Regions from separate parts of the Mycoplana sp. ABR4_002 genome, predicted to be linked through region 3. Evidence: riboswitches for the same ligand, from Rfam matches in the RefSeq annotation. Region 3 holds a riboswitch; each other region holds the start of a gene.

Region 1 (10,599 bases), 1.6 Mb from region 3:
CTTCAGTTCCTTCTGCAGGTCGAGCAGCACCGTCTGCATGTCGACGCGGATCAGCGGATCGAGCGCGGAGTAGGCCTCGTCCATCAACAGGATCTCCGCGTCGTTGGTCAGGGCGCGGGCGAGGCCGACGCGCTGCTGCATGCCGCCCGAGAGCTGGTTGGGGTAGTGGTTCTCGAAGCCGGCCAGGCCGACGCGCTCGATCCAGTAGCCGGCGCGCTTGCGGCTTTCCGACGACGGAATGCCCTGGATTTCCAAACCGTAGACGGTGTTCTCGATCACGGTCCGGTGCGGCAGCAGCGCAAACTTCTGGAACACCATCGCCGTCTTGTGGCGGCGGAACTCGCGCAGGTCGCTCTCGTTCATGCGACAGATGTCGACCCCGTCATACAGCACCTCGCCGGCGGTCGGCTCGATCAGGCGGTTGATGTGGCGGATCAGCGTTGACTTGCCGGAGCCGGAAAGGCCCATTACCACCATGACGCCGCCGGCGGGCATCGAAATGTTGATGTCCTGCAGGCCGAGCACGTGGCCGTACTTCTCGTTCAGTTCGGCCTTGGAGAGACCGCCCTTCACCTGTTCGATGTAGTCCTGCCCGCGCGGGCCAAAGATTTTGTAGAGATTCTTCACTTCGATTGCATGACTAACCATGTACGACCTCCGAATGCTTCTGCAGCCGTCTGCCGTAGGCCTGGCTGGTTCGATCGAAAATGATGGCGATCGCGACGAGCGCGAAGCCGTTGAGAAACCCGACGGTAAAGAACTGGTTGTTGATGGCGCCGAGTACGTTCTTGCCGAGACCGCCGACGCCGACCATCGAGGCGACGACGACCATCGCCAGCGACATCATGATCGTCTGGTTGATGCCGGCCATGATGGTGGGGAGCGCCAGCGGAAACTGCACGTTCTTCAGCTTCTGCCAACTCGACGAGCCGAAGGCGTCGGCCGCTTCCAGCACCTCCTTGTCGACCAGGCGGATGCCGAGGTTGGTCAGCCGGATCATCGGCGGAACGGCGTAGATGACGACGGCGATCATGCCGGGCACCTTGCCGATGCCGAAGATCATCACCACCGGGATGAGGTAGACGAAGCTCGGCATCGTCTGCATCACGTCGAGGATCGGATTGATGATGGCCTGCACCCGGTCGAAGCGCGACATCAAGATGCCGATCGGAATGCCGATGAGGACGGCGAAGATCGTGCAGACCGTGGTCATCGCCAGCGTGATCATCGCGTCGCGCCAGAGGCCGAACAGGCCGATGAGAAACATCGCGGCGGCGGTGCCGATCGTCACCTTCGCGCTGCGGCTGCCGGCATAGACGACGACCAGCATGATCGCCATCACGAACGGCCACGGGGTGGTGACGAACAGACGCTCGAGAAAGTTCAAAAAGACCTGCAGCGGATGGACGGCCGCATCAATGATGGAGGCATAGGAGCGCACCAGCCCCTTGAAGCCGTCGTCGATGACCTTGCGGCCCGCGCGGATCGTGGAATCGCTCAGCGCCGGAAACTCGCAAAGCAATGCCGGCATGTAGTCACACAATGCCATTTCCGTCCCCTTGTTCTGCCGGCCGCGTCATGGACGCTCTTAATTGTTGTTGTCGTTCCGGCGATTGTCCTCTTGTCACATGAAGCGGCGCGCATTCATGTGCTGTTTGCGACCTAGGTTTTCCTCATACCAATTTCGCGGCAGGTCATGGTTCCGTGGCGCGGGCGGGAGTGGACGGGCGCGCGTGCGCCGGTCCGCCCCGCAGGCCGCGTCACAGCGCGGCCTTGACCTTCTCGGCGACTTCCGGCGTGACCCACTTCGACCACACGTCGGGATAGGTCTCGAGGAAATGCTGTGCGGCGTCCTTGTTCGTGCCCTGGTTCTCCGACATCCAGGCCAGGACCTTGCTGACCGTCTGGTTGTCCCACTGGCGGGTCTTGACGTAGTCCATCGCGACGCCGGCTTTCTCGACGAACTCCTTGGTCGCGATCGTATAGACGTCGGCGACCGGATAGGCGTTGAGCTTCGGGCTCGCGCAGTCGGCGACGGCGGTGCAGGTATCCCATTCCTTCTTGTCGTGTTCCACGCCGAAGGGAAGCTTGATCATCTCGTACTTGCCGAGGATTGCCGTCGGCGCCCAGTAGTAGCCGAGCCAGCCGGTCTTCTTTTCGAACGCGTTTGCGATCGAGCCGTCGAGGCCGGCGGCCGAGCCGGTGTCGACCAGGTCAAACCCGTGCGTCTCCCCGTCCAGGGCGTTGTAGATGTTGGCGGTGGAAATCTGGCAGCTCCAGCCCGGCGGGCAATTGAACACCGCACCGCGCGAGGCATCCTCCGGCGCCGGGAAAAGGTCGGGATGCTTCAACGCATCCTGTACGGTCTTGATGTCGGGGTGGGCGTCGGCCAGGAATTTCGGGATCCACCAGCCCTGCACGCCGCCCTCGGACAGCAGCGGCGCTGCCTGGATCAACCGGCCCTCGGCGACCGCGGCCTGCAGCGCCGTGCGCACCGAATCGACCCAGAATTCCGGCGCCAGGTCCGGCTGCGCCTTTTCGTTCATCGAGGTGAAGGTGGGCATGGTGTCGCCCGTCACCAGCGTCACGGTGCAACCATAGCCGCTCTCGAGGATCATTTTGTCGACATGCGCGGCGACGCCGGCCGAGGCCCAATTCATCTCGGCGATCGACACACTGCCGCAATCGGCAGCCTGCGCGGACCCGGCAAGAACGTAGACACCTGCGGCGAGGACGGTTGAAGCGAACAGCTTCTTCATGGTCGTAAGACCTCCCAGTCTTGGTGCAGTGGTCATCTGGGCAGGCGCAGGGCACTGCAACTCCTGTCTGCCGTCGTCTCCTGTCTGCCGTCGCCGCGTTCGACAGGCCCGGTCGATAAGCGGTCAGGCAAGTCGATACTCTGCTTGCGTGACATACCTGTCTCGCCCCGCTCCCCGGCGACCACTTCGCCATTGGGCCGAGCGCATTTCGATCGCAGCGTCAGCGTAAGGATTCCGACAAATAAATCAACCTTTCAGGGGTGGCCGGCCGGCCGCATCCGGGGTGCCGAAATCGGGAGCCTGGCATCGAGTGGCAGGCCGACCGCAACCGCAGTGCCGCCATGGGCCGGGCCGTCGCAGCCGAGCCCGCCGCCGGCAATGGTCCGCCGGGTCATAAAATGCTTCTGCTTCAATTATTCAGGCGTGATTCACCATTGCTTAAGCTCTCAATAACGATCCGGTAACGATGAGCGGCTATTGCTGTGTTCACGGCAGCGAAGCGACTGCCGGTCCCCGGATCAGGTATCGCGTACCGGGGTCGATTTCGCCGGTGCGTTTTTCCGGCCTTGTCCATGTATCGGACCAGCCGCGGGCATCATTGCGATGTGCTGCGGCTTTTTCTTTTCGAGCCATCCCCTCGATCGGACGCATCGGTGCCGGATCCGGCCGGCGGCCGGGGCGCCTGACCGCATCGGCGCGGCGCTTTCAGGACTTTGCCGCCGTGCGGGCCGATGCTAGGGAAGGCCGATGACACGCAAGATCATGTTGCAGGGAACGGGCTCCGATGTCGGCAAGACGGTACTGGTCGCAGGCCTGTGCCGGATCGCCGCCAATCGCGGCCTGACGGTCCGGCCGTTCAAGCCGCAGAACATGTCCAACAATGCCGCCGTCTCCGCCGACGGCGGCGAGATCGGCCGCGCCCAGTGGCTGCAGGCGCTGGCGGCACGGGTGCCGTCCTCGGTCCACATGAACCCGGTGCTGCTGAAGCCGCAGTCGGACACCGGCAGCCAGATCGTCGTGCAGGGCAAGGTCTACGGTCAGGCGCGGGGGCGCGACTACCAGGCGCTGAAGCCGAAGCTGCTCGGCGCGGTGATGGACAGCTTCGAGACGATCGGCGCGGGCGCCGACCTCGTGGTGGTCGAGGGCGCCGGCTCGCCGGCGGAGATCAACCTGCGGCCAGGAGACATCGCCAACATGGGCTTTGCCACCCGGGCCGGCGTTCCGGTCGTTCTCGTCGGCGACATCGACCGCGGCGGCGTCATCGCCTCGCTGGTCGGTACGCAGGCGATCCTGGCGCCGGAGGACCGCGCCATGGTGACCGGCTATCTGATCAACAAGTTCCGCGGCGATGTCAGCCTCTTCGACGACGGGATCGCCGCCATCGCGCGGCACACCGGATGGCCGTGCTTCGGTGTCGTGCCCTGGCTGAAACACGCCCGGCACCTGCCGGCCGAAGACTCGGTGGTGCTTGAGCGGCTGACCGCCGGGCGGCCGGGCGCGCTGAGGGTGGCGGTGCCGGTCCTGTCGCGCATCGCCAATTTCGACGACTTCGACCCGCTGCGCCAGGAACCCGACGTCGATCTCGTCTTCGTGCGCCCGGGCGAGCGGATCCCGGCCGATGCCGGGCTCGTCGTCCTGCCAGGCTCGAAATCGACCATTGCCGACCTGAAGGATCTTCGCGCGCAGGGCTGGGACCGCGATCTCGTCCAGCACCATCGCCGCGGTGGCCGCATCATCGGCATCTGCGGCGGCTACCAGATGCTGGGCCGGCGCGTCGCCGACCCGCTCGGCATCGAAGGCGGCGAACGGGCGGTGGAGGGGCTCGGCTTCCTCGATGTCGAGACCGAGATGGCGCCGGCCAAGACGGTGCGCAACAGCAGCGCCCGGTCGCTCGCCTATGATGTGCCGCTCGACGGCTACGAGATCCATCTCGGCCGCACGAGCGGGCCCGACTGCGCTCGGGCCCCGGTCGAGATCGCCGGCCGCCCGGACGGGGCAACCTCGTCCGACGGCCGTGTATTCGGCACCTATCTGCACGGGCTCTTGTCCAGCGATCCGTTCCGTGCCCGGCTCCTGGCGGAGTTCGGCATTGCCGGCGGCGGTTTCGACTACCGCGGGGCGGTGGACGCGGCGCTGGATGGGGTGGCCGCCGAACTCGAGGCCGCCCTCGATCCGCGCTGGCTGGATGCGCTGATGAAAAGTGACTGAGAAACGACGATTATCCCAGCGCGCCGGGCCGTCATTTCCAGTGGACTAGTCTGTAAAGCCGTCATCTTCATCCGGCAGGGTAGCCACCAAAGTTGCGCCCGATTCCGATGCAAATGCCTAGAATGGCGTCCAGCCGTGGCGGACGCCCGCAGTGTGAAAGGGAATTCTGCATGACCAGCGCTCATTTCGCAAAACTCGGTCTGACGGCTCTGCTCGGACTTGTCCTTGCTGGCAGTCCCGCGGTGCGGGCGGAGGACGGCAAGCCCGGCGTCAGCGCCAGCAAGCGGTGGGAATCGGAGTTTTCTCTGTGGCAGAAGGTTTCGTCTGGCAGCGATCCGGCAGGCTATGAGGACTATCTCAAGCAGTATCCGAGCGGCACCTTCGCCTCGATGGCGCGGCTGCGCCTGGCCGAACTGAACGCGGCAGGGGCCGCCAAGGCGGCAACGGGCGCGCAGGGCGCGGCCGCCGGCAAGACGACCGGTGCAGCCACCGACAAGGAGAAAGCGCAGGCGGCGCAGAAGGCGGCCGAGGCGGAACGGCTGCAGGCAGAACAGGATGCCCGAATCGCTGCCGAGAAGGCCAAGGTCGACGAAGAGCGGCGGGCCGCCGAGGCGGCCGACCGGCGGGCGGCCGAGGCCGAGCGGCTGCGCAAGGAGCAAGAGGCGCGCGCGGCCGAGGAGGAAAGACGAGCGGCCGAAGCCAAGGCGGAGGCTGCGCGCAAGGCGGCCGAGGCCGAGCGCAAGCGCGCCGAAGCGGCGGCGGAGGCGGCGCGCGTGAAGGCCGAGCAGCAGGTGCGGGCCGAGGCAGCGCGGTTGAAGGCCGAGCAGGAAGAACAGGCCGCGGCCGAGGCGAAGGCGCGAGCGGACGCGGCCGCCGCTGAACGGGCCAAGGCCGAGGCTGCCATCGCCGCGGCAGAGGCCGAGCTCAAGCGGGCCGAGGAAGCGGCGGAGGCGCAGCGGCTGAAGGCCGAGCAGGAGGCGCAAGCGGCCGCCGAGGCCCGGGCGCGGGCGGATGCGGCCGCGCAGGCAACGGCGAACACGGACCCCGTGACGAGCGATGAGGCGGCGGACGCCGATCCGCCCGAAGCCGCCGACGGAGCCAGCGATTCCGAAGAGAGCGCCCATGTACGGCCGCAGGCCGAGCGCGAGGGCGGGTCAGGTTCCATCACCGAGGTAACGACCGGTAGCGGCGAGGCGGCCGGCGCCGAGCCGACCAAGGCCGACGATGCAGCGACGGAACGGCTGGCGCGCCGCGAGGACAACGCCTGGAGCCGGGCGGTGCTGAACGGCGACGCCGAAGCCTACCAGGCCTATCTCGGCGATTTTCCCGAAGGCAAGTTCGCGGCGGAAGCGCGCCAGCGGTTGGCGGCGCTGGAAAAGAAGCCGGCCGCGGAACGGCCGGCCGAGGAAGGCGCAACCGCGTCCAGCCCGGCGCCCCAGCCGGCCGCGCGGCAGCAGTTGCAGTCGCGGACGACGATCTACGAGACGTCGCCCGATGCACGCGAGGCCTACCTGGAGCCCGGCACGCGGGCGCAGGCGCAGCGCTGGCTGAACACCCTCGGCTACGGTACCGGCGGGATCGACGGCGTCTATGGTCCGCGCACCCGCGCGGCGATCGCCGCCTGGCAACGCTCGGCCGGTCAGCGCGCCGACGGCTATCTGACGCGCAAACAGTTCCGGCAACTGCGCGAGGCGGCGCAGTTCGTCGAGAACCGCAATCGCCAGCGGGTGGCGCGGCAACGCTACCAGCGCGACCCGTATTACGGCGGCTATCGCGTCTACGAGGGACCGGTCGACGGCTACCTCGAGGGACCGGTCGGCGGTTACTACGAAGGTCCGGTCGACGGCTACTACGAGGGGCCGGTCTATCGCGGTGGCCTCGGCATCAGCGGTCCCGGCTATTGACGGCGCCCACGCCGGTATTCGAAGGATGGATGGCGCTGGCAGTCGATTGACTTCGACGGCCGGCGGGCATAATCATCCCACTATTGGATGGTGCGCCTGTCCGGAGACGGAACGGCGCTTAAATGGGAACGTGACGGGGTGGACCCAATCAGGGCGCTCCAATCACGGCCGACCCCGCGACTGTAGAGTGGCGAGGCCGATCCGGCCGGTCGAACGACCGGCAAAGCCACTGGGTGGCGGCATGATGAACCGGGGTCTGGACGCCTCTATTTCTACGAATCGTCCGCCTTTCATGCCGCTCACAACCCGGGAAGGCGAGGAGAGGCCGTCGGCGCGAATGCGCCGGACGCCGCGAGCCAGGAGACCTGCCGGCCAATGAAGGGCATCGTGCCCGATTCCGGGAATTTTCCCCTACGCCAGCACGGAGGTTGTCATGGCTGCTTCTAACGTTTCTTCTACTTCTCTCTCGCTCAACGATCGCCTCTACGCAGGAATCACGGCACTGCTGCTCGGCGCTTTCCTGGTGTTCGGCGCTGGGCTGGCCAATTCCTCGGTGCTGCACGACACCGCGCACGACACGCGTCACTCCTACGGCTTTCCCTGCCACTAAGGGGCGCGTGACATGATCGTTCGATATCTCCTGGCCGCTCTGGTGGCCGGGCTGTTTTCCGGCGCCCTCATGACCGTGGCGCAGGAGGCGCGGGTGATTCCGCTGATCCTTCATGCCGAAGAGTATGAAGGCGGCGAGGCTGAACCGGCGCCCGCGGGCGCCGAGACCGAAGCGCAGCCGCAGGCGACCCACGAGCATTCGGCGCTCGGCATCGGCGCCGCCGTTGCCGAATTCGCCGCCTACCTTTCGCCCGTAACGCCGGCCTATGCGCATGCGGGCGAGGTGCATGAGGGCGAGGGCGGCATCCTGTTCGGCATGAGCCGCTTCTCCGGCACGCTGTTCGCCAACCTGGTGACCGGCGCCGGCTTCGCCCTGCTGCTGGCGGCCGTCAGTCTTCTGGCCGGCAATCCGATCACGGTCGCAAATGGCGCGATCTGGGGAGCGGCGGGCTGGCTGGCGGTCCATCTGCTGCCGGCGATCGGCCTGCCGCCGGAACTGCCGGGCTTTCCCGCCGCCGACCTTGCCAGCCGGCAGGGCTGGTGGCTGGCGACGGTCGTCCTGTCGGCCGGAGGGCTCTACCTGCTGATCCTGAAAGAGGGCATCGCCGCGAAGGTCCTGGGCGTCCTCCTGGTCGCCGCGCCGCACCTCTATGGCGCGCCGCAACCGGATGACCTTTCGAGCAACGTTCCGGCCGTGCTCGGAGCGGAGTTCGCCGTGGCGGCTTTGGCAACGACGCTGTTCTTCTGGATCGTGCTCGGCCTGTCGCTGGGCTTTGCCAACGAGAAGATCGCCAAGGCCGACCGATGATGACGACATCGCCCGGAGCCGTCCTGGTTCTGGGCGGTGCCCGTTCCGGCAAGTCCGCCTTTGCCGAGCGGCTGGCCGCGGAGACCGGCCTCTCGAAGCATTATATCGCCACCGGCCGCGCCTGGGACGAGGAGATGCGCGCGCGAATCGAGCAGCACCAGGCACAACGCGGCGGCGACGGCTGGGTCACGCACGAGGAGCCGCTGGCGCTTGCGGACCGCATCCGTGAAACAGCGCGCAAGGACCGGGTCCTGCTCGTGGACTGCCTGACCTTGTGGGTGACGAACCTGATGCTCGAGGGCCGCGACATGGCGGCGGCTTATGACGACCTCGCGGCCGCGATCGTGCATTCGCCCGGAAGGCTCGTGTTCGTCTCCAACGAGGTCGGATTGGGCATCGTGCCCGACAACCGGATGGCGCGCGACTTTCGCGACCATGCCGGCCGGCTGCACCAGAAGGTGGCCTCGCTTGCCGCCGAAGTCTATTTTGTCGCGGCAGGCCTGCCGCTGAAAATGAAGGGTTGAGCACATGCTCCAGCAAAAGATTCCCGCAACCGTCATCACCGGCTTCCTCGGCGCCGGCAAGACGACGATGATCCGCAACCTGTTGCAGAACGCCAACGGCAAGCGGATCGCGCTGATCATCAACGAGTTCGGCGACCTCGGCGTCGATGGCGAGGTGCTGAAGGGCTGCGGCGCGGAGGCCTGCAGCGAGGACGATATCATCGAGCTGACCAACGGCTGCATCTGCTGCACCGTGGCGGACGACTTCATCCCCACCATGTCGAAGCTGCTGGAGCGCGAGAACCGCCCGGACCACATCGTCATCGAGACTTCCGGCCTGGCGCTGCCGCAGCCGCTCGTCGCCGCGTTCAACTGGCCGGAGATCAAGACGCAGGTGACCGTCGACGGCGTCGTCACGGTGGTGGACAGCGCGGCCGTTGCCGCGGGACGCTTTGCCGACGACCACGACCGCGTCGATGCGCTGCGCGTCGAGGACGACAATCTCGACCACGAGAGCCCGCTGGAGGAACTGTTCGAGGACCAGCTGACCGCCGCCGACCTGATCGTGCTCAACAAGACCGACCTGATCGACGCCGCCGGCCTGAGGACGGTGCGCGAGGAGGTCGCCGCCCGCATCGCCCGCAAGCCGGCCATGATCGAGGCCCGGAACGGCGACGTTGCCGCCGCCGTCCTGCTCGGCCTCGGCATCGGCACGGAGGACGACATCGCCAACCGCAAGTCGCATCACGAACTGGAGCACGAAAACGGCGAGGAACACGATCACGACGAGTTCGACAGTTTCGTCGTCGAACTCGGCGCCGTCGCTGAGCCGGCCCGGTTCGTCGAGCGGCTGAAAGGCCTGATCGCCGAGCACGACGTGCTGCGCCTGAAGGGGTTCGCGGACGTGCCCGGCAAGCCGATGCGCCTCTTGATCCAGGCGGTCGGCAGCCGCATCGACCAGTATTTCGAGCGCGCCTGGAAGCCCGGCGAGGCTCGCGGCACGCGCCTCGTCGTCATCGGCCTGCACGGCATGGACGAGGCCGCCGTGCGCGCTTCGATCACCGCCGCGGCGGCCTGACGCCATGCATCTCCTCCTCGCCCAGAAAGGCACGATCGCCGACGGCAAGGAGGCGATCGACCTCGGCCAGTCGCCGGGCGACATTCTGTTTCTCTCGGCGGCGGACACGGAACTGGCGTCGATCGCGGCGGCCCATCGCGGCCGCGAGGGTCGGGGGCGGCTGCGGCTCGCCAGCCTCGGAACGCTGGCGCACCCGATGTCGGTCGACACCTATGTCGAGCGTACGGCGCGGCACGCGAAGCTGATCGTCGTGCGCGCGCTCGGCGGCGCGAGCTACTTCCGCTACGTGCTGGAGGCGCTGCACGCGACCGCCGTGGCGAACGACATCGCGATGGTCGCCTTGCCCGGTGACGACCGGCCCGACGCCGGGCTTGTGCCGTTCAACCGCATCGGCGAGGCGGACCGGGCGCGGCTGTGGGCCTACCTCAACGAGGGCGGGGCGGAAAATGCCGCCCGTTTCCTCGCCTATGCGGACGCGCTCGTGTTCGGCGGCGAGCGGCCGGCGCCGGCGGTGCCACTGGAAAAGGCCGGAATCTGGTGGCCCGGCCGCGGCGTCGTCGATGCCGGGACCTGGGCCGGACTGTGCCCGGCGCCAGCTGCATTGGAAAAGGTTGACCGCAAGGCCGGACCCGCAGGCGCGCCTGGGGATGGCGAGGTGGCGGTCGAACCTGTGCCGACGGTGGCGATCTGCTTCTATCGCGCCTATGTCCAGAGCGGCGAGACGCGGCCG
Region 2 (10,599 bases), on a different contig from region 3:
TCTCCTTTTGTCCGACTGCGGCCTGAAAGCTCGCAAATGGGATGAGGACGAGCCGGCGCTGGTGAACATGGTCGCTGCGGCCAGTGAACTGCGCAAAGCTGCGCTAGGTGGTGGCCAGGTGTTTCAAAGACAGGCTAACCCGCTCCTAGGGCGATGGCCAGTGCCCTACCCCAACGATCAAGGGAAGAGCGCGCGAGCCCCGGCCGTCATGCTTCCTGTGGATTGCCCTCAGCGTCCCCGCTATCCACAGCCGACAGAGACAATTTCCAATTCGTCCTTCGGAATTGTCGCCAGCTATTGACGCAATTTTTGTCTGGTCTACTATATGTAGTGTTCGAGGTTCCTTCGATTCGTTGAGTTGAAGGCTAAGATGGGAATCCGGTTCGACCATGATGGTGGAGTGAGTCCGGAGCTGCCCCCGCAACTGTAAGCGGTGAGCGTTCGTCCGTTGACCACTGAGGCGCAAATGCCTTGGGAAGGTGGGTGAATGTGATGATCCGCGAGCCAGGAGACCTGCCTCGCACATGAACGTCCACGGGCGGGGTGTCCGGCAGGCGAGCGTTGAGCAATGTCGCCTCAGCGCCTCCCCTGGTGCCCCGCAAAATGCCTCGGGGTGAAGTCATGTCGATCCTTTTTCCAGCTCACCCACGCGAGTAGGTCGCATCCCGCGTCCCGCCGTTTCAGGCGGCCGCTATGCCCTTAAATTTGCGTCGGACGGCCATCGGCGGATGGCCGGACGGTCTCCTATGCCCGCTTGTCAGATACGAGGAAAGCCATGGCCATCACTGTCTACTCCAAACCCGCCTGCGTTCAGTGCACCGCAACGACACGCGCGCTCGACCGCCAAGGCATCGACTACAGCGTCGTCGACATTTCCGAAGATGCAGAGGCGTATGCCCTCGTACAGGGCCTCGGCTACCGTCAGGTTCCTGTTGTTATTGCCGGAGAGCAGCATTGGGCCGGCTTCCGTCCTGACATGATCAGCGCACTCGCTTGAGGCCCGGCACGATGGGCGGAGTGGTCTATTTCTCCAGCCGGTCGGAAAACACCCATCGGTTCGTCGAGAAAGTCGGGGTTGAAGTCCTGCGCCTGCCGCTCGATGCAAGCGAGGAACCGCCCGAAGTAGTCCACCCCTTCGTGCTGGTAACCCCAACCTATGGGGGAGGCGGGGCGAAGGGGGCGGTGCCGAAGCCGGTCATCCGCTTCCTCAACAACCCGTGCAACCGCAGCCTGATCCGCGGCGTGATTTCGGCGGGGAACACCAATTTTGGCACCGGATTCGCCATCGCGGGCAACATCATCTCCGCCAAGTGCGCGGTGCCTTTCCTCTACCGCTTCGAACTACTCGGAACGGACGAGGATGTCGACAACGTCAGACAGGGGCTAGAACGACTTTGGACACGATGACGCTTGAAAAGCCGGCGAAAGCGCCGGAAATCACGGCGCTGGACTATCACGCGCTCAACGCAATGTTGAACCTCTATGACGAACAGGGGAAAATCCAGCTCGACAAGGACCGGCAGGCGGCGAAGCAGTATTTCCTCCAGCATGTCAATCAGAACACGGTCTTCTTTCATAACCTCCGAGAAAAGCTCGATTATTTGGTGGCGGAGGGTTATTATGAGCAGGAGGTTCTGGACCAGTACGCGTTCAATTTCGTGCGTGATCTCTTCGAACACGCCTATGACAAGAAGTTCCGCTTTCCGACCTTCCTCGGGGCGTTCAAATACTACACGTCCTACACGCTGAAGACTTTCGATGGAAAACGCTACCTTGAGCGCTACGAGGACCGTGTCTGCATGGTCGCCTTGACGCTGGCGCGGGGCAACGAGAAGCTCGCCCGAGACCTTGTCGATGAGATCATATCCGGCCGTTTCCAGCCCGCGACACCAACCTTCCTCAATGCCGGCAAGAAGCAGCGCGGCGAACTCGTCTCCTGCTTCCTGCTGCGGGTCGAAGACAATATGGAGAGCATCGGTCGTTCGATCAACTCGGCGCTCCAGCTTTCCAAGCGGGGAGGGGGCGTCGCGCTGTCGCTGACGAACCTTCGCGAGATGGGCGCGCCGATCAAGCAGATCGAGAACCAGTCCTCCGGCGTAATCCCCGTGATGAAGCTGCTGGAAGACAGCTTTTCCTACGCCAACCAGCTAGGCGCGCGGCAAGGGGCGGGGGCGGTCTATCTTCACGCCCACCACCCCGACATCATGCGCTTTCTCGATACCAAGCGCGAAAACGCCGACGAGAAGGTTCGTATCAAGACGCTGTCCCTCGGTGTCGTCATCCCGGACATCACCTTCGAGCTCGCGCGGAACAACGAGGACATGTACCTCTTCTCGCCGCATGACGTTGAACGCGTCTATGGTGTGCCCTTTACCGAGATCTCCGTGACGGAGAAGTACCGTGAGATGGTTGAGGACGGCCGCATCCGCAAGAAGAAGATCAAGGCGCGCGACTTCTTCCAGATCATCGCCGAGATCCAGTTCGAGAGTGGCTACCCCTACATAATGTTCGAGGACACGGTGAACCGAGCCAACCCGATCGCCGGCCGCATCACGATGAGCAATCTCTGCTCGGAAATCCTGCAGGTCAGCGAGGCGAGTGAATTCAACGACGACCTGTCCTACGCGAAGATGGGCAAGGATATTTCGTGCAATCTCGGTTCGCTGAATATTGCAGCCGCGATGGATTCGGCTGATTTCGGCCAGACGATCGAGACCTCGATCCGGGCGCTGACCGCCGTCTCCGAAATGAGCCACATCTCGTCCGTTCCCTCGGTGGAAAAGGGCAACGACGACAGTCACGCAATCGGCCTTGGCCAGATGAACCTGCACGGCTATCTCGCCCGCGAACGCATCTATTATGGTTCGGAAGAAGGTATCGACTTCACCAATATCTATTTTTACACCGTGACCTATCACGCCGTTCACGCATCGAACCGGCTAGCGGTGGAGAAGGGGCGGAGCTTCAAGGGCTTCGAAAGCTCGAAATACGCTACCGGCGAATATTTTGAGAAGTACACGGAAGCCGAATGGCTGCCGGTGACGGAGAAGGTGAGAGGCCTTTTCGAGGAGGCGGGCATTCACATTCCGACGAAGGAAGACTGGCTGGAACTGAAGACGGCCGTGATGGAAGGCGGCCTCTACAACCAGAACCTCCAGGCCGTGCCGCCGACCGGTTCTATCTCATATATCAATCACTCGACCTCTTCGATTCACCCGATTGTCTCCAAGATCGAAATCCGCAAGGAGGGCAAGATCGGCCGCGTTTACTACCCCGCAGCCTTTATGACGAACGACAACCTCGACTACTATCAAGACGCCTACGAGATCGGTCCCGAAAAGATCATCGACACCTATGCCGCAGCGACCCAACACGTCGACCAGGGCCTGTCGCTGACGCTGTTCTTCCGTGACACGGCCACGACCCGCGATATCAATCGCGCGCAGATCTATGCCTGGAGGAAGGGTATCAAGACCATCTACTACATCCGCCTTCGCCAGATGGCGCTGTCCGGCACGGAAGTGCAGGGCTGTGTCTCGTGCGCCCTCTGAACCGGTGACGACCATGAACATCCAAATGAAAACCAAGACCCCGAAGGCTGCCAGCGCCGTGCGCGCCATCAACTGGAACCGCATCGAGGACGACAAGGACCTCGAGGTGTGGAACCGGCTCACCGGAAATTTCTGGCTGCCGGAGAAGGTGCCACTTTCTAACGACATCCCGTCATGGGCGACACTGAAGCCGGAGGAGCAGAAACTCACCATCCGCGTCTTCACCGGCCTGACGCTGCTCGACACAATCCAGAATGGCATTGGCGCTGTGAAGCTGATGGCAGACTCCGCCACACCGCACGAGGAGGCCGTGCTGTCCAATATATCCTTCATGGAAGCAGTACACGCGCGCTCATACTCTTCGATCTTCTCGACGCTCTGCCTGACGCCGGATGTCGACGACGCCTATCGCTGGTCGGAGGAGAATGAGTTCCTGCAGCGCAAATCAGCGCTGATCATGGAACAGTATGCTTCAAATGATCCACTGAAGAAGAAGGTCGCGAGTGTCTTCCTCGAGAGCTTCTTGTTCTATTCCGGCTTCTACCTGCCGATGTATTGGTCGAGCCGCGCCAAACTCACCAACACCGCCGACATGATCAGGCTGATCATCCGAGACGAGGCCGTCCACGGATACTACATCGGCTACAAGTTCCAGCTCGGACTGGAGCGGCTCTCGGCGGAGCGCCGCCAGGAGATCAAGGACTTTGCCTTCGAGCTGCTGCTTGAGCTCTACGACAACGAGGCCAAGTACACAGAGGCGCTTTATGATGGCGTTGGCCTGACCGAGGACGTCAAGAAGTTCCTGCATTACAACGCCAACAAGGCGCTGATGAACCTCGGTTACGAGGCGCTGTTTCCACCAGAAGCCTGCAAGGTCAATCCGGCAATCCTCTCGGCTCTATCGCCCAACGCAGACGAGAACCATGACTTCTTCTCGGGGTCCGGCTCTTCGTACGTAATTGGCAAAGCGGTGGCGACCGAGGACGAGGACTGGAATTTCTAGCTGGCCGGCAACCCGACGGTGATTCAATCACTGCGCACCGTGCGTGGGGAGAAGACATTGATAGTGAAGGATGATCGGCCGTGCGAAATATCCGGGACCTCTTGAAGGATAGCCTCGCTGATCCGAAATCTGGATGGAGCATGGGCTCCTTCGGCGCTGTCGCTGAGTTCCATCACGACAAAGGCGAGCATGTCGAAGAATACGCCGTGGCGTCCTATGTACGCGCAACGCCGCGGGGCGCCATTCGGCTCGAGGACGGAGCCCTATCACAGGTCATCTCTGTCGCCTACGAAGCCCTCAGCCCCAAACGGCATCGCTGGAGCCACGGCGTGGCGCTCTGCTTGCCGCAAAGGGATTCAGCTATGAGTGGGCGGAAGGTTCTAACAGAACTTGGGCCGGATGAGGGTGCGGTTCGTCCTTCCGATAGAAAGGCAACCCTCTTTGACATCGGCCTCGATCTGCCGCAGTGCGACTTCTGCATTCGCACTGACGACCCCGAACTGCTGGCGATCCTTCGTGCCCATGCAGGGTACAGCTTGTTCGACACCGGCAGTGCGGCAATGTCTGCAATGATGGAGGCCCATCCGCACCGTATCGCGTTAACCCGTATAGGTCGCATCGAGGTTTTTCAAAAAATAGGTGGGGCGGATACTGGCGGCGTTTCTCCAACAGGACCGCACACGCATCTGCTACCACAGCTGTTGAAGCTACATCGAACCCATTCCGCCAATACTCCAATCCCGAAGGATCATGTGCCGCTTGGTTATCTACACCCCCCCAACCCTGTCTTGGATAACCGGGGGCAAGAGCGCGAGTTCGACATTGAGGATCACGCCCGGTTCCAGGAATTGTTCGAACGCTATGCCCGGCCGGACCTGCCAATTCTCCGCAAGGCGGTACTTGACGGTCTAGCTGGAAGGGCAGCGCCAAGTCGGTTCGTCTTGCAGTCTGATCGGTTTTGTCATGCCACGGTACGCATAACCCTGCGCCAACAGTATCGTTTGGCTGAGCGGTTCGGCAGTCGTTCCTATCAAGAGTTGGTTGGCAAATGGCGCGAGGTCCTCGACCGTGGCGGCGATCCAGCTACAACCGATGAAGTCGCGCCTGGTTGTTAGTCTTCAAGAAATCGACCGCAAGTTGTGCTGGCGACAGAAACTGTCGCTCAGGCCATCACAGCCGCCTTACTTAGAATTGTGCCCAAACAGTATGTGAGTGGAGGACGGCGGGTGCTCGGCGGACTGCTCTCAAATTCGTCGGCAAGGCTGCCGTCGCATCACAATCGTGGTTAGTGCACCTCCAAGCGGATCACACGATCGCACATTGCCGAGAGCAGTGTCTCGTCGTGGCTGACGACCATGATCGCCAGGCCCCGCTCGGCGGCGATGTCGACCATGAGCCGGATGGTTTGGGCTTGTGTCACCGGGTCCAGCCGCGAGGTCGGTTCGTCAGCGAAGAGGAAGACCGGGTCGAGCAGCAGCGCGCGCAACAGTGCGATCCGTTGAAGTTCTCCGCCGGAGACGGAGCTCGGCAAGCGCCCCAGGAGATCACGCGACAGGTTCAGTCTGTCCAAGGGTCTCTACGACTTGATTCGCCTCCACAAGATCGACAGTAAGCGCGTTCCGCCGCTGCTTTGGCCCGCAATTTCAACGCCTGACAGACGTGCTGCAGCGCGACCCGGCGGGTCTCGCGCTTCGTGCCGATCCAGCAGCGCTGGCGCCTGAGCGACTCCTCGTATTCGAAGTGAAGGGAAGCATTGCGGCCTTTGCCCGGGCAATCAACAACGTCCCGGGCCTCGAACTTATCGACGAGGAAGAGCTGCCGGACGATGAGGACAAGGCACCTGTCGCGTACCTGCTCGTGCCGGATTTGCGGGCGCTCCAGCAGATTGAATCTCTCTGGCGAACATGGGTCGGTGGCAGAGCTCTGCCGCAAGGATTTACCCCATGGCGGGACGTCTTCGCCTGTCTTCGTGACCTTCGTGTTTGGGGGCCGGCCGATCGCGTCCAACCGTTGGATGTGGATGTGCTGGTTGAGGAGATCGAAGGTCGGGAGGACAACGAACTCGTTCCTCTCGAAATCGAGCTCGTGTTCCGTGCTTCTCCCGAGGTAGGTGCGATCAGTGACGCGACGGTCACCGCTGCGATCCGGCAAAGCGGTGGTCGCCTTCTCAGTCGCTCTAGGCTTGAAGACATTGCCTACCATGCTATCCTAGCCGAACTGCCTGTCGCAGCCGTTCGGACTGTGGTCGAGCGTGCTCCCGGCAGTCTCGCCGGCGTCGAGCCGATCATGCACATTCGCCCGCAGAGTGTCGTCACCGGAATTGACTCCAATGATCTTTTGCCAGCTGCTCCCGCGCCCGCCGCGGGACCCGTCACCGCCGACCCGATCCTTGCCCTTCTCGATGGTGTTCCGGTCGCTGGCCGTCCGTTGCTGCAGCGTCATCTAAGCGTCGAAGACCATTTTGGGCTTGAGCTTGGCGCGCTTGTCTCGCAACGTTTCCATGGCTCGGCCATGGCCTCACTCATCGTCCACGGAGACCGAAACAGGCCGGAGCCGCCGCTGCCGCGTCAGGTGCATTGCATCCCGGTGCTCGGCAACAATGACCGCTTTCCCCCGGACAGGCTGATCATCGATTTGATCTATCAGGCGGTCATGCATATGCGCGCCGGCGATCAACCGTCGGCTCCGCATGTCATCATCGTAAATATGTCGCTCGGAAATGTCAGACGGCCATTTTATGGGCAGCTGTCGCCTTGGGCACGCCTTCTCGACAGACTGGCGTTCCGGTTCGGTATCCTGTTCCTCGTTAGTGCCGGCAATATCACGGCGCAATTTCCTGTGGCCGCCTTTGCAAACAGGGTCGCGTTCGAGGATGCCAACGCCGATCAGCGGGCACGCGGTGTGATCAACGCGGTCGCAGAAATCGTAGCCGACCGCCGGCTGTTGTCACCATCGGAGACGATCAATGGACTGACGATCGGCGCCCGCAATCTTGATTGGGTGCCGGCCGCTGACCGCGCGTTGGCGCGTGCCAATGTCAATCCATATTCCGAGCTGGATACGGCCAACCCATCGAGCGCTTTAGGACCCGGCTTCGCGGGCTCCGTCAAGCCGGACATCCTGATGCCGGGCGCCCGCGAACATCTTCGCGTCGTCGCGAGCGCGGAGAGCATCACTGTCTCGCCAGCGAGCGCAAGTCGAGGAGCGGGACTCAAAGTTGCCGCGCCACCGCGTCCCGGCCTTGAGAATGCCGAGGGGTACACAAACGGGACGAGTGCGGCAACCGCGCTGGCCTCTCGCACAGCACATCGCATTCACGATGCCCTGGAGGCCGCTTACGGCCGGGAGTTCCTGCAGCTGACGAATGTTCAGCGGGCTGTTCTCATCAAGGCCCTTCTTGTGCACCCGGCGCGCTGGCCGAATGCGGCGGCCGGTCTGGTCAAAGAACTTCTCGGGCCGTTTGGGCAGGGTCAGGCTCCGCGTCAAAAAGACAATATCCGCCGCTTCCTGGGCTACGGCGTGGTTGAAAGTAATGATGCGGTCGCCTGTGCTGCAGACCGCGCTACCTTCTGGTGCGTGGGATCACTCGGTCGCGAGCGAAGCGTCGATGTGCTGGTGCCAATTCCCGCTGCGATGGGCGGCCAGGCACGTGCTCATTCGGTGTCCGCCACATTGGCTTGGTTCACACCGGTCATTCCTGGTCGGAAATCCTATCGCGCTGTCAGGATGAAGCTCCTCGATCCAGCCGAAATCGCAGGTCTCGGCATTTCGGCGGATGCCTGGCAACCGGATGGCAACCAGACCAATCGTGGCACTGTCTTCACTCGGGTTTGGAGCGGGGCGCAGGCAGCGGTCGTCGCCGACGGCATGAATCTGCGCCTGAAAATTCAACGAGAGCCTGATCCGGCTTCGCCCATTGACGATCTGGTGCCATTCGGCCTGGCCGTCACGCTCGCAATGCCCGGCGAACTCAGGCTCTATGATCAGGTGAGAAACCGGGTTCAGCCGCGTCCGGCGCAGCTGGCTGCTCCATAGTCGAGGAAAGTGAACATGGTCGAGATACCGTCAAACTTCATCGGCGATTTCAAGGTCGGCAATCTCCTTTACAACGCCGGTGTTGGCGACGGCAGCCTGAATAAGTTTGTGGTTGTGCAGGGCGGAACCATGCGCCGAACGCCATCAACGTATCGCTCTTCTTTTGGCAATCGCTCCATCAGAATCCGCATCATTCCCGTAAAGCGCTTTCGTTGGGTTCTACTAGCAGTCGGTTGAGAAGGGTGCAGGGGTCGTGAATTGGCATGACGAGTCCTCTTTTATCCCCCTTATATTAGCTTCGGTCGGTCCAGAACCTATTTCCAATTGGATTCCGCGAAGAATTGCAAACAAAAACAAAGTGATGCCGTAAAGTCTTCGACATGGATTTTTATCCGCGTTTTAATGGAATGGCTTACGGCGATCGCGTTGTAGAGAGCGGGTCAGCCGTTCCGTTCTCGCCGGCGACAGCGCGATGCAGATGCCGATAGGAGTCCCATGCCGGCGCATATGATTGATGAGTGCTTGCTGGAAATCCGGCGGATCATCGGTCCAATCGAATAGCGGCGTTGGGAATCCTTCGATCGGTTTTGGCGCCACACCCGCCTTGGCTTTCGCGCGAGGCGAGTGCGCCCGATATCCGCGGCGGATTTCAATCGGATCGTGTCGATCGGCCTGGACGAGCATGAGCCTGAACTGCCTCGGTTGGATGAACCGGGAGCGTCGGCAACACCGAGACGGAACAGTTCGGTGTTCTGCAGGTGCCTGCAAAAAGCAACACTCGCGAAACCGGATGTTAGTTCCATAATATGTCTTACCTGATTTCGGGTAATGGTATAACATAACCAGATCTCAACCCTTGCAACCCACTCCTCAGCCAACCCCGGTCGACCGCCGAGGTCAAGGATACTCCAATACTCGACCGCTCGGGGGCGCCGACTGCCATTCAATGCTGAGTGCCTGCCTCAAAAAGAAGTGGGTGATTTCAATAGGTTGTGATTCCGTCGGATTTGCAAAGATTCGATGGAGCTCACGATGGCCTGGACTGAAATCACCCGTCGGCACTATGCCCGGCGCGCGACCCGTTATGCAAGATGGGGTATTCGGCTTGAGCCTCACCCTTAGACGGCGGTGGTAGGAGAAGGTGCTGCGCTTCGAGCGATGGTAAACGTGGTCATGTTTTGCAACAGCCACAAGCATCGGAAAGGAAGCGCAGCATGAAGCATTATATGGGTCTTGATGTCTCGGTGAAAGAGACCGCCATCTGCATTGTCGACGAAACGGGCGAGATTTGCCGAGAGGTGAAGGTTCCCAGCCACCCCGATGACCTGATCGCGATGTTGCGAGATCCGGCTTGGAATCCTGAGCGGGTTGGCCTGGAAGCCGGACCTTTATCGCAATGGCTATTCGAGGCCCTCGCCAGGGCCGGCGTGCCGGTGATTTGCATCGAAACGCGCCATGTAAAAGCCTTCCTGAAGGCCCAGCCGAACAAGACCGATCGCAATGATGCCCGTGGCATTGCGCAGATGATGCGGGTCAACCTGTACCGCCCTGTGCACGTTAAAACGCTGGCGAGCCAGAAACGAAGGGCCCTGCTAACGGCGCGCAAGCTGCTGCAGGAAAAAGCGATCGCCATTGAAAACGACATTCGCGGACTGTTGCGCAATTTTGGGCTGAAGGTCGGGAACGTTGGCGCGGTCAAATTCGAGGAGTGATTTCGCGAGTTGGTCAATGACATGGCTGATCTTCAGGAAATCATGGAGCCGCTGCTGACAGCGAGGCGTAAGTTGCGTGAGGAATTCTCCCGGTTGCACAAGAAGGTTCTGGACATCTCGCGCAACGATGCTATGTGCCGGCTGCTAATGACGATCCCCGGTGTCGGTCCCGTCGTATCGCTGGCGTTCACGAGCACCATCGACATTCCGCAGCGGTTCAAGAACTCGAAGGCTGTTGGACCGATACTGGGGTTGACCCCGAAGCTCAACGAGTCGGGGGAAAGCAAGCGTGTTGGAT
Region 3 (10,599 bases):
CAGATCACCAAGCGCGAGGTGCGGGCGCTGACGCTGTCGGCGCTGGCGCCGCGGCGGGGCGAGTTGCTGTGGGACATCGGCGCCGGCTCCGGCTCGATCGGAATCGAGTGGATGCTGGCCGATCCCTCGCTGCGGGCGATCGCGGTCGAGGCGAACGGTGAGCGGGCGGCGCGGATCCGGCGCAACGCCCCCCGGTTCGGCGTGCCGGGGCTTGCCGTCGTCGAGGGCGAGGCGCCGGCGGCGCTGGCCGGACTGCCGGTGCCCGATGCCATCTTCATCGGTGGCGGCGGCAGCGAGGCGGGCGTGTTCGACGCGGCACTTGCCGCGCTGGTACCCGGCGGCCGGCTGGTTGCCAATGCGGTGACGACCGAGATGGAAGCGGTGCTGCTTGCCGCGCAGGCGCGGCTCGGCGGAGCGCTGACCCGCATCGACATCGCCCGCGCGGCGCCCGTCGGACGGATGACGGGCTGGCGACCGGCAATGCCGGTGACGCAATGGAGCTGGACGAAGCCGGCCGACAATCGCAAGGAGACAGCATGACCGTCCACTTCATCGGCGCCGGACCGGGCGCCGCCGACCTGATCACCGTGCGCGGCCGCGACCTGATCGGCCGCTGCCCCGTCTGCCTCTATGCCGGCTCGATCGTGTCGCCGGAGCTGTTGCAGTACTGCCCGCCCGGCGCCCGCATCATCGACACCGCGCCGATGTCGCTCGACGAGATCGAGGCGGAGTTCCTGCGCGCGGCCGCGGCGGGCGAGGAGGTGGCGCGGCTGCACTCCGGCGACCTGTCGGTCTGGAGCGCTGTCGCCGAGCAGATCCGCCGGCTGGAGCGGCACGGCATCGCCTATACGCTGACGCCGGGCGTGCCCTCCTTTGCCGCGGCCGCGGCGGCGCTGAAGCGCGAGCTGACGATCCCGGCGGTGGCGCAGAGCCTCGTGCTGACCCGCGTCTCCGGGCGCGCCTCGCCGATGCCGAGCCGGGAAACGCTCAAGGGTTTCGGCGAGACCGGCGCGACGCTGGCGATCCATCTCGCCATCCACGCGCTCGGACAGGTCGTGGCCGAGCTGACACCGCTTTACGGTGCCGACTGCCCGGTCGCGATCGTCGTCAAGGCGTCCTGGCCGGACGAGCGGGTCGTGCGCGGCACGCTCGCCGACATCGCCGCCAAGGTGGCGGCCGAACCGATCGAACGCACCGCGCTGATCTTCGTCGGGCCGACGCTGACGGCCGGCGACTTTCGCGAGAGCTCGCTTTACGATCCGGCCTATCAGCGACGGTTCCGCGGGCGCGGCGCGTAGCGCCGTACCGCGGGGGCCGATTGGCCTGCGTTCCGGAGGCTGCTATTCGGCGGCGGTCGCCGCCGGTCCGGGCACGTAGTTGAGGATCGGGCCGAGCCAGCGCTCGACCGCGGCGAGCGGCATGGCCTTGCGTCGCGCGTAGTCCTCGACCTGGTCGCGCTCGACCTTGGCGACGCCGAAATAGTAGCTCTCGGGCGAGGCGATGTAGAGGCCGGAGACCGACGAACCTGGCCACATCGCCATGCTCTCGGTCAGGCTGACGCCGATCTGGCGTTCGGCGTCGAGAAGCCGGAACAGCGTCGTCTTCTCGGAGTGGTCCGGCTGGGCGGGATAGCCGGGAGCGGGCCGGATGCCGGCATAGGGCTCGCCGATCAGGTCCTGCGGGGAGAAGCGCTCGTCCGGCGCGTAGCCCCAGAGCTCCTTGCGCACATGCTCGTGCATGCGCTCGGCGAAGGCCTCGGCGAAACGGTCGGCCAACGCCTTCACCAGAATGGAGGAATAGTCATCGTTGGCGCGCTCGAAGCGTTCGGCGATGGCGATCTCGCCGATGCCGGCGGTGACGACGAACCCGCCGACATAGTCGGAAATGCCTGTTGCCTGCGGCGCGACGAAATCCGACAGGGCGACGTTCGGGCGGCCGTCGCGCTTGGACAATTGCTGGCGCAGGGTGAAAAACGTGGCAAGCTCGTCCGTGCGGCTGTCGTCGGCGTACAGCCGGATGTCGTCGCCGACCGCATTGGCCGGCCAGAAGCCGACGACCGCCTGCGGCGTGAACCAGCGCTCGGTGATGATCTTGTCCAGCATCGCCTGCGCGTCGGCGAAGAGCTGGCGGGCGGCGGCCCCCTGCTTCTCGTCGTCGAGGATCCTGGGATAGACGCCCTTCAGCTCCCAGGTCTGGAAGAACGGCGTCCAGTCGATGTAGCGGGCCAGTTCGGCCAGGTCCCAGTCCTGCCAGACGCGGGTGCCGAGGAAGGACGGCGTCTTCGGCCGGTAGGCCGGCCAGTCCGGCCTGAAGGCGTTCGCGCGCGCCCGTGCCAGCGGCAGGCGCTGCTTTTCGGCCTCCGCCCGCAGATGGGCGTCGGCGACCTTGCGGTACTCGGCCCGCAGGGTCTCGACGTAGCCCGCCCTGGCCTCGGGCGACAGCAGGCTGGAGACCACGCCGACGGCGCGGCTGGCGTCGGTGACGTAGACGGTCTGGCCGCGGTCGTAGCGGGGATGGATCTTCACGGCGGTGTGGACGCGGCTGGTCGTCGCCCCGCCGATGAGGAGGGGGATGTCGAGGCCCTCGCGCTCCATCTCGCCGGCCACGTGCACCATCTCGTCGAGCGAGGGGGTGATGAGGCCGGAAAGACCGATGATATCGACGTTCTCCGATTTGGCCGTCTCGAGAATTTTCGCCGCCGGCACCATCACGCCGAGGTCGATGATCTCGTAGTTGTTGCAGGCGAGCACGACGCCGACGATGTTCTTGCCGATGTCGTGCACGTCGCCCTTGACGGTGGCCATCAGGATCTTGCCGGCGCTCTCGCGGGCCGCACCGCCGTTCGCCTGCTTCTCCGCCTCCATAAAGGGCAGCAGCACGGCGACCGCCTGCTTCATCACGCGGGCGGACTTGACCACCTGCGGCAGGAACATCTTGCCCGCACCGAAGAGGTCACCGACGACGTTCATGCCGGCCATCAACGGCCCCTCGATGACGTGCAGAGGCCGCTCGGCGGCGCGGCGGGCCTCCTCGGTGTCGGCCTCGATGAACTCGGTGATGCCGTTGACAAGCGCGTGCTCCAACCGCTTTTCCACCGGCCAGTCGCGCCAGGCGAGGTCCTTTTCCCGGGCCTCCATCCCGCCGACGCCCTTGAAGCGCTCGGCGATCTCCAGCAGCCGTTCGGTCGCGGTGCCGCCGGCTTTCGGCGCGCGGTTGAGGACGACGTCCTCGCAGGCTTCGCGCAGCCCGGCCTCGATCGTGTCGTAGACGGCGAGCTGGCCGGCATTGACGATGCCCATGTCCATGCCGGCCTGGATCGCATGATAGAGAAAGACGGCGTGCATCGCCTCGCGCACCGGCTCGTTGCCGCGAAAGGAGAAGGAGAGGTTGGAGACGCCGCCGGAGACGTGCACGTGCGGCAGTGTCGCGACGATCGCGCGGGTCGCCTCGACGAAGTCGACGCCGTAGTTGTCGTGCTCCTCGATGCCGGTGGCCACGGCAAAGATGTTGGGATCGAAGATGACATCCTCGGGCGGCAGGCCGGCCACGTCCGTCAGCAGCCGGTAGGCGCGGGTGCAGATCTCGACCTTGCGGGCCCGGGTGTCGGCCTGGCCCTTCTCGTCGAAGGCCATGACGACGACGGCGGCGCCGTAGGCGCGTACGAGTTTCGCATGGTGCAGGAAGGCTTCCTCGCCCTCCTTCAGCGAGATCGAGTTGACCAGCGGCTTGCCCTGCACGCATTTCAGGCCGGCCTCGATCACCTCCCACTTGGACGAGTCGATCATCACCGGCACGCGGGCGATGTCGGGCTCGGCGGCGACGAGGTTGAGGAACTCCGTCATCGCCTTCTGCGAATCGATCAGGCCCTCGTCCATGTTGACGTCGATCACCTGGGCGCCGTTGGCCACCTGGTCGCGCGCGACCTCGAGCGCGGCCGCATAGTCGCCGGCGGTAATCAGCTTGCGGAACTTCGCCGAGCCGGTGACGTTGGTGCGCTCGCCGACGTTGACGAAGGGAATGTCGCCGGTCAGCGTGAACGGCTCGAGCCCGGCCAGGCGCATGTGGCGGGGAATGTCCGGGATCGGCCGAGGCTTGTGGCGGGCGGCGGCCGCGGCGATCGCGGCGATATGGGCCGGCGTCGAGCCGCAACAGCCGCCGACGATGTTGACGAGACCGTCGCGCATGAAGCCTTCGATCTGCCCGGCCATCTGTTCGGGCGTCTCGTCGTAGGCGCCGAAGGCGTTCGGCAGCCCGGCGTTCGGATAGGCGCAGACGAACGTGTCGGCGACCGTCGCGAGTTCGTCGAGATGCGCGCGCATGGCGTTGGCGCCGAGCGCACAGTTCAGGCCGATCGAAAAGGGCGCGGCATGGCGGACCGAGTTCCAGAACGCCTCCGGCGTCTGGCCCGACAGCGTGCGGCCGGACAGGTCGGTGATCGTGCCGGAGATCATGATCGGCAGTTCGATGCCCTTCTCGGCGAACACCTCCCGGGCTGCGAAGATCGCCGCCTTGGCGTTCAGCGTGTCGAAGACGGTCTCGATCAGGATGATGTCGGCGCCGCCGTCGAGAAGGCCGCGCACCTGCTCGGCATAGGCGATGCGCAGGTCGTCGAAGGTGACGGCGCGATAGCCGGGATTATTGACGTCGGGCGAGATCGAGGCGGTGCGGTTGGTCGGGCCGAGCGCGCCGGCAACGAAGCGATGCCGACCGTCCTTCTGTTGCGCGCGCAGGCCGGCGCGGCGCGCCAGCCTCGCCCCGTCGCGGTTCAGCTCGTAGACCATGTCCTCCATGCCGTAGTCGGCCTGCGCGATCGTGGTCGAGGAGAAGGTGTTGGTCTCGAGGATGTCCGCACCGGCGAGGGCGTAGCGATAGTGGATGTCCTCGATCGCAGCCGGCTGGGTGAGCGTCAGAAGATCGTTGTTGCCCTGCTGGTGGCAGGCGCAGTCGCCGAAGCGGGCGCCGCGGAAGTCGGCCTCGACCAGACCCAACGCCTGGATCTCGGTGCCCATCGCGCCGTCGAGCACGAGAATCCGCTCGCTGGCGGCGGCTTTCAATGCGGCGGCGATGTCCTTGCCGTTGCGGGGTGGAAGTTCGGGACCGAACAGGTCCGCTAGGTCGGCCGATGCCATGGCAAAGCCCCTCCGATGCAGAATTTCTGCATCGGAGATCACATAAAGGCATCTTTATGTCAATATGTCTTTATGTCGTTGGCGCTCAATGCGGCCTGCCGGAGCGGCCGGCCAGGGCCGCAAACAGATCGCGCAGCCGGACGATGTCGGGGTCGCGATCGGCGAAGCGCGCGAGCTTGCCCAGTTCCTTCATGGCCTCGCGCTGCAGGTCGGCCCCGCGGGGCTGCCAGAGCAGCCAGGATATGAAGACGGATTCCGGCCGCCCGGACGGCGATGGCGCGGTTTCGATGGTGGCAAACATTGACTTCCCCAATCTGCAATTGGGGGATGACCGGACGCACGCGAGCTGGAGTCCCGCGATTGACGCGGAGCAAGCGCACCCTTGGGACACCCCGCCCATGGACGTTACGAGTTCATCAGGGCAGGTCTCCTGGCTCGCGGGTCGTTGCGGCTGTCCGGCCTTCCCGGCACCTTGTCGTGCCAGTGGCATGGGCGACAGCCACTCGTCGCTTACAGTTGCGGGGGCAGCGCCGGCCTGGATGCCCGTCGGGGCATTGCACCGGCTTCCCTCTTAGCCTCCGGGTCGGAACCGACTCGGAAGAACCCTGATGGCGTCACCTGAGCCGATGGCCGCGGTCCTGTCAACGCCGGCGACGCCCTCCTCGACAGAAATCGCGCGGTTGCGGGAACCGGCGCGCGCCGATTGCGTTCAGCCTCCGTTCACCGCCGGTCGCCTAGTGCTGGCCGGATGTCCGCCGACCGGTCCGTTCTTGCCCCTGTTCCTGCCATGGAGCCGTCCCATCGCCCTGCCGCCTTGTTGCAACTGCTTTCCAGAGCGGCTAAAACGTGCCGTTTTCATGCACCACGCGGCCACGATGCACATTTGCGTGTCGCCTGAGCCATTGCGCGCCTCCGTCGGAGTGCGCGGCCTTAGCGATGCCCGGCCGGAGGAGCGGCGGCGGCACCAGAGGAGACGCGTGAAGTCGTCATGGCCTGCAGCGGCACACGGGTGACGCTCGCCCGCTGAATGCGTTCCGCAGTCCGAGGATTGCCGGATATCCCAATATTGCTCGAAACCAGAAAAACAAGCTGATGCTGCACAACAGACCACAGTCGTCGCCGCGCGAGGCGGAACCCAGGCAGGTCGACTACAACGATTCGATCCGGGGTACCTATTTCACCCTGGAGGAGCTTAGCGCCTGCGGCGAGGATCTGGCGCGCAACGGTGCCGGCGCCCTGCCGGCCTTCGTGCCCTTCGACTTCCGCGCCCGGCATCGGGAGAACGAGCGGGAGATCTTCCGCGTCTACCGCACCGTCGCGCGCGATGTCGAAGCGGGAGCGACCATCACGCCGGCCGCCGAGTGGCTGCTCGACAACTACTACGTGGTCGAGGAGGCGGTCCAGGAAGTGCGCCGCGATTTCCCGCGCCGCTTCTACCGCCAGCTGCCGACAATGCAGGTCGGCGCGGCCGAGATTCCGCGGACGATGGCGCTCGGATGGCTCTACGTGGCCCACACCCACAGCAGCGTTTCGCGCGAGAGCCTGACGGCCATCGTCGAGGGCTTCCAGAAGGTGGAGGCGCTGAAGATCGGCGAACTGTGGGCGCTGCCGTCGATCATCCGCTTCATCCTGATCGAGAACCTGCGTCGCATCTCGATTCGCGTCGAACGGTCGCGCGGCATGCGCCGCAAGGCGAACGAGATCGCCGACGAACTGATCCGGCTGAACGATCCCGAGCGCAGCGTGGTGATCCTGCGCGAGATCGAGGAACTGGTCGCCGACAACACGTTCGTCGCCCAGCTGCTCTATCGCCTGCGCGACGGACTGCAGGCTTCCGGCGCGGCGATCCAGTGGCTCGAGCAACAGATCGAGGCGCGCGGCAGCGATCTGGAAGAAGTGCTCGTCGCCGAGCAGAACCGGCTGTCGCATGGCAACGCCACGATGAGCAATCTCATCAAGGGCCTGCGCGCCATCGACGACACGGAATGGCCGGTCTGGGTGGAAAGCGTCAGCCGGCTGGACGCGGCGCTGCGCGAAGGGTCGGATTACAACGACCTCGACTTCGGCTCGCGAAACGCCTATCGCGACACGATCGAAAAGCTCGCCCGCCGGTCCGGCCGGAGCGAACTCGAGGTAACCCGGACGGCGCTCGAAATGACGGCCGAGGACATGGCCGCGGGCCACGTCGCCGGCGCGGGCGAGGCCAATGTCGGCACCTATCTGGTTGGCGCGAAGCGCCGGCTGCTGGAAGAGCGCATCGGCTACCGCCCGTCGCTGCTGCAGCACCTCATCCGCATTACCCGCGCCCTCAACTGGTTCGCGATCGCCGGCCCGGTGACGGTCCTGACACTGCTGGCGATGATCGGCGTCTATTTCTTCCTCGACCAGATGGACATCCCCGACGGCGCCTGGCTGATCATGCTGGTGCTGTTCGCCTTGCCGGCCTCGGAGGGCGCGGTCGGGCTGTTCAACACACTCGTGACCCTCGTGGTGAAGCCGTCGCGGCTGGTGGGCTACGAGTTCCGCGAGGGCATCCCCGAGGAGGCCCGCACGCTGGTGGCGGTGCCGTGCCTGATTGCCAAGCGCGACCATGTCGACGAACTGGTGCGCAACCTGGAGGTCCACTACCTCGCCAATCCGCGCGGGGAGATCTACTTCGCGCTGGTCAGCGACTGGACCGACAGCAAGGTCGAGGAGACGCCGGAAGACCTCGACGTGCTGGAATATGCCAAGCGCGAGATCGCGCTGCTGTCGGCGCGCTATGCCTATGACGGCCGCACCCGCTTCTACCTGCTGCACCGCCGGCGGCTGTTCAATCCGCAGGAAGGGGTGTGGATGGGCTGGGAGCGCAAGCGCGGCAAGCTGCACGAGCTCAACCTGCTCCTGCGCGGTGACGGCGACACCAGCTTCCTGCCGGGCGCCAACGTCGTGCCGGGGAACGTCCAGTACGTGCTCACGCTCGATTCCGACACGCGGCTGATGCGTGACGCGGCGACCAAGCTCGTCGGCAAGCTGTTCCACCCCATCAACCGCCCGCAGATCGACCCTCAGACGCAACAGGTCGTCGCCGGCTACAGCATCCTGCAGCCGCGCGTCACGCCGTCGCTGACGACCGGCGACGAGGCCTCGACCTTCCAGCGCATCTTTTCCGCCAACCGCGGCGTCGACCCTTACGTGTTCACCGTGTCCGACGTCTATCAGGACCTCGCCGGCGAGGGGACCTTCACCGGCAAGGGCCTCTATCACGTCGATGCCTTCGAGGCGGCCCTGAAGGGCCGGATCGAGGAGAACACCGTCCTTTCGCACGATTTGCTCGAGGGGTCCTACGCCCGCTGCGCGCTGGTGACGGACGTCGAGTTCATCGAGGACTTCCCGATCCGCTACGAGGTCGAGACCTCGCGCCAGCACCGTTGGGCGCGCGGCGACTGGCAGCTGCTGAGCTACATCTTCCGGCCGTCGAGTGCGGTGTCGATGCTCGGGCGCTGGAAGATGTACGACAACCTGCGTCGCTGCCTGATCCCGGTCGGCTGGCTGGTGGCCTCGGTGATGGGCTGGTACTACATGGAGCCGCGCCAGGCGCTGATCTGGCAGCTGGTGCTGATCTTCCTGCTGTTCGTGGCGCCGACGCTCTCGCTGATCACCGGCGCGATCCCGCGCCGCAGCGACATCGTCGCGCGCGCCCACGTGCAGACCATCCTGTCCGATATCCGGGCGGCGAACGCCCAGGTCGCCCTTCGCATCGTCTTCATCGCCCACCAGGCCGCGCTGATGGCCGATGCCACGGTGCGCTCGCTGTATCGCATGGCGGTCAGCCGCAGGCACATGCTGGAGTGGCGCACGGCGGCCCAGGTGCACAGCGCGTCCGGCGGCGGCATCGGGTCCTACTACCAGGATATGTGGCAGGCGCCGCTGCTGGCGGCGATCTCGGTCGCGCTCGCTCTGTTTTCCGACACCGGCCTGCCCCTGATCGCAATCCCCTTCGCCGCCATCTGGGCGCTGTCGCCGGCGATTGCCTGGTATGTCAGCCAGACCGCGGAAACCGAGGACCAGTTGCTGGTATCGGACGACGTCGTTGGCGAACTGCGCAAGATCGCCCGGCGGACGTGGCGCTATTTCGAGGAGTTCGTCACCGCCGAACAGCATTTCCTGCCGCCGGACAACTTCCAGGAAACGCCGCAGCCGGTGCTGGCGGAGCGCACCTCGCCGACCAACATCGGCGTCTACCTGCTGTCGGTGATCGCGGCGCGCGACTTCGGCTGGATCGGCTTCGAGGAGACCGTCCGCCGCCTGGAGGAGACCGTTTCGACGATCGACAGCATGCCGAAGTTCCGCGGCCATCTCTACAACTGGTACCGTACCAACACCCTGGAAACCCTCGGGCCGCGCTACGTTTCCGCCGTCGACAGCGGCAATCTCGCCGGCCATCTGATCGCCGTCTCCTCACTTTGCCGGGAATGGGCGGAGGCGCCGTCGGCGCACCTCCACGGCAGTCTCGACGGCATCGGCGATACCGCCTCGATCCTGTCGGAGACGTTCGCCGAGCTGCCGGACGATCGCAAGACGGTGCGACCGCTGCGCCGGCTGATCGCGGAGCGCATCTCCGGTTTCCACAATGCGCTGGCTGCGGTGAAGCGCGAGCACGAGTTCGCCTCGATCCGCATCATCAATCTCGCGGTGCTGGCGCGGGACGTCAACAAGCTGATCGCCAACCTCGACCACGAGATCAAGAACACCAAGAGCGAGGCGGTGGTGAAATGGGCCAATGCCCTGGTCGCCACCTGCGAGGCGCATATCGCCGACAGCGTCTTCGACCTCGGCAGCATCGAGGCCTTGCGCCAACGCCTGATTGTTCTGCGTGACCGTACCCGCGACATCGCCTTCTCGATGGATTTCGGCTTCCTGTTCCGACCCGAGCGCCGGCTGCTGTCGATCGGCTATCGCGTCGAGACGAACGAGCTCGACGAGGCCTGCTACGACCTGCTCGCGTCGGAAGCGCGCCTGACCAGCCTGTTCGCGATCGCCAAGGGGGACCTGCCGACCGAACACTGGTACAAGCTCGGCCGGCCGATCGTGCCGGTCGGCGCGCGCGGCGCGTTGGTGTCGTGGTCGGGATCGATGTTCGAGTACCTGATGCCGCCGCTGGTGATGCGCGAGCCGCAGGGCGGCATCCTCGACCAGACGAACAACCTCATCGTCAGGGAACAGCAGAACCACGGCAAGCGGCTCGGTACCCCCTGGGGCATCTCGGAAGCTGCCTTCAATGCCCGCGACCACGAGTTGAACTACCAGTACACCAACTTCGGCGTGCCGACCCTCGGGCTGAAGCGGGGCCTGGGCCAGAACGCGGTGATCGCACCCTACGCCTCGCTGCTGGCCGCCCAGTACGCGCCGAAGGCGGCGCTCGACAACCTCGACGCGCTGCGACGGCTCGGTGCGCTCGGCGTCTACGGTTACCACGACGCCGTCGATT

The links. Region 3 has a riboswitch for cobalamin ahead of ACXAGF_RS18960 (hypothetical protein). Riboswitches for the same ligand answer to the same signal wherever they lie in the genome.
Region 1: it holds a riboswitch for cobalamin, as region 3 does, so the genes downstream of both, ACXAGF_RS11330 (CbtB domain-containing protein) here and ACXAGF_RS18960 (hypothetical protein) in region 3, are expected to answer to the same signal.
Region 2: it holds a riboswitch for cobalamin, as region 3 does, so the genes downstream of both, nrdH (glutaredoxin-like protein NrdH) here and ACXAGF_RS18960 (hypothetical protein) in region 3, are expected to answer to the same signal.

What each region holds. Positions count from the first base shown of each region.
Region 1 is NZ_JBSWVO010000001.1:2,344,794-2,355,392, reverse strand. Features, by position in the region: gene ACXAGF_RS11355 (quaternary amine ABC transporter ATP-binding protein) at 1-648, opposite strand, end outside; gene ACXAGF_RS11350 (ABC transporter permease) at 641-1,549, opposite strand; gene ACXAGF_RS11345 (ABC transporter substrate-binding protein) at 1,761-2,759, opposite strand; gene ACXAGF_RS11340 (cobyric acid synthase) at 3,507-4,967, shown strand; gene ACXAGF_RS11335 (peptidoglycan-binding domain-containing protein) at 5,138-6,871, shown strand; cobalamin riboswitch at 6,943-7,258, shown strand; gene ACXAGF_RS11330 (CbtB domain-containing protein) at 7,305-7,481, shown strand; gene ACXAGF_RS11325 (CbtA family protein) at 7,494-8,288, shown strand; gene cobU (bifunctional adenosylcobinamide kinase/adenosylcobinamide-phosphate guanylyltransferase) at 8,285-8,812, shown strand; gene cobW (cobalamin biosynthesis protein CobW) at 8,817-9,869, shown strand; gene cobN (cobaltochelatase subunit CobN) at 9,874-10,599, shown strand, end outside.
Region 2 is NZ_JBSWVO010000003.1:110,577-121,175, reverse strand. Features, by position in the region: cobalamin riboswitch at 321-535, shown strand; gene nrdH (glutaredoxin-like protein NrdH) at 776-997, shown strand; gene nrdI (class Ib ribonucleoside-diphosphate reductase assembly flavoprotein NrdI) at 1,009-1,407, shown strand; gene nrdE (class 1b ribonucleoside-diphosphate reductase subunit alpha) at 1,404-3,551, shown strand; gene nrdF (class 1b ribonucleoside-diphosphate reductase subunit beta) at 3,565-4,554, shown strand; gene ACXAGF_RS22905 (DUF6925 family protein) at 4,635-5,669, shown strand; gene ACXAGF_RS22900 (ATP-binding cassette domain-containing protein) at 5,840-6,124, opposite strand; gene ACXAGF_RS22895 (S8 family peptidase) at 6,214-8,589, shown strand; gene ACXAGF_RS22890 (hypothetical protein) at 8,605-8,826, shown strand; gene ACXAGF_RS22885 (hypothetical protein) at 8,989-9,273, opposite strand; partial or broken gene ACXAGF_RS22880 (IS110 family RNA-guided transposase) at 9,804-10,599, shown strand, end outside.
Region 3 is NZ_JBSWVO010000001.1:3,972,623-3,983,221, reverse strand. Features, by position in the region: gene cbiE (precorrin-6y C5,15-methyltransferase (decarboxylating) subunit CbiE) at 1-540, shown strand, start outside; gene cobM (precorrin-4 C(11)-methyltransferase) at 537-1,298, shown strand; gene metH (methionine synthase) at 1,341-5,129, opposite strand; gene ACXAGF_RS18960 (hypothetical protein) at 5,215-5,430, opposite strand; cobalamin riboswitch at 5,533-5,752, opposite strand; gene ACXAGF_RS18955 (glycoside hydrolase family 94 protein) at 6,222-10,599, shown strand, end outside.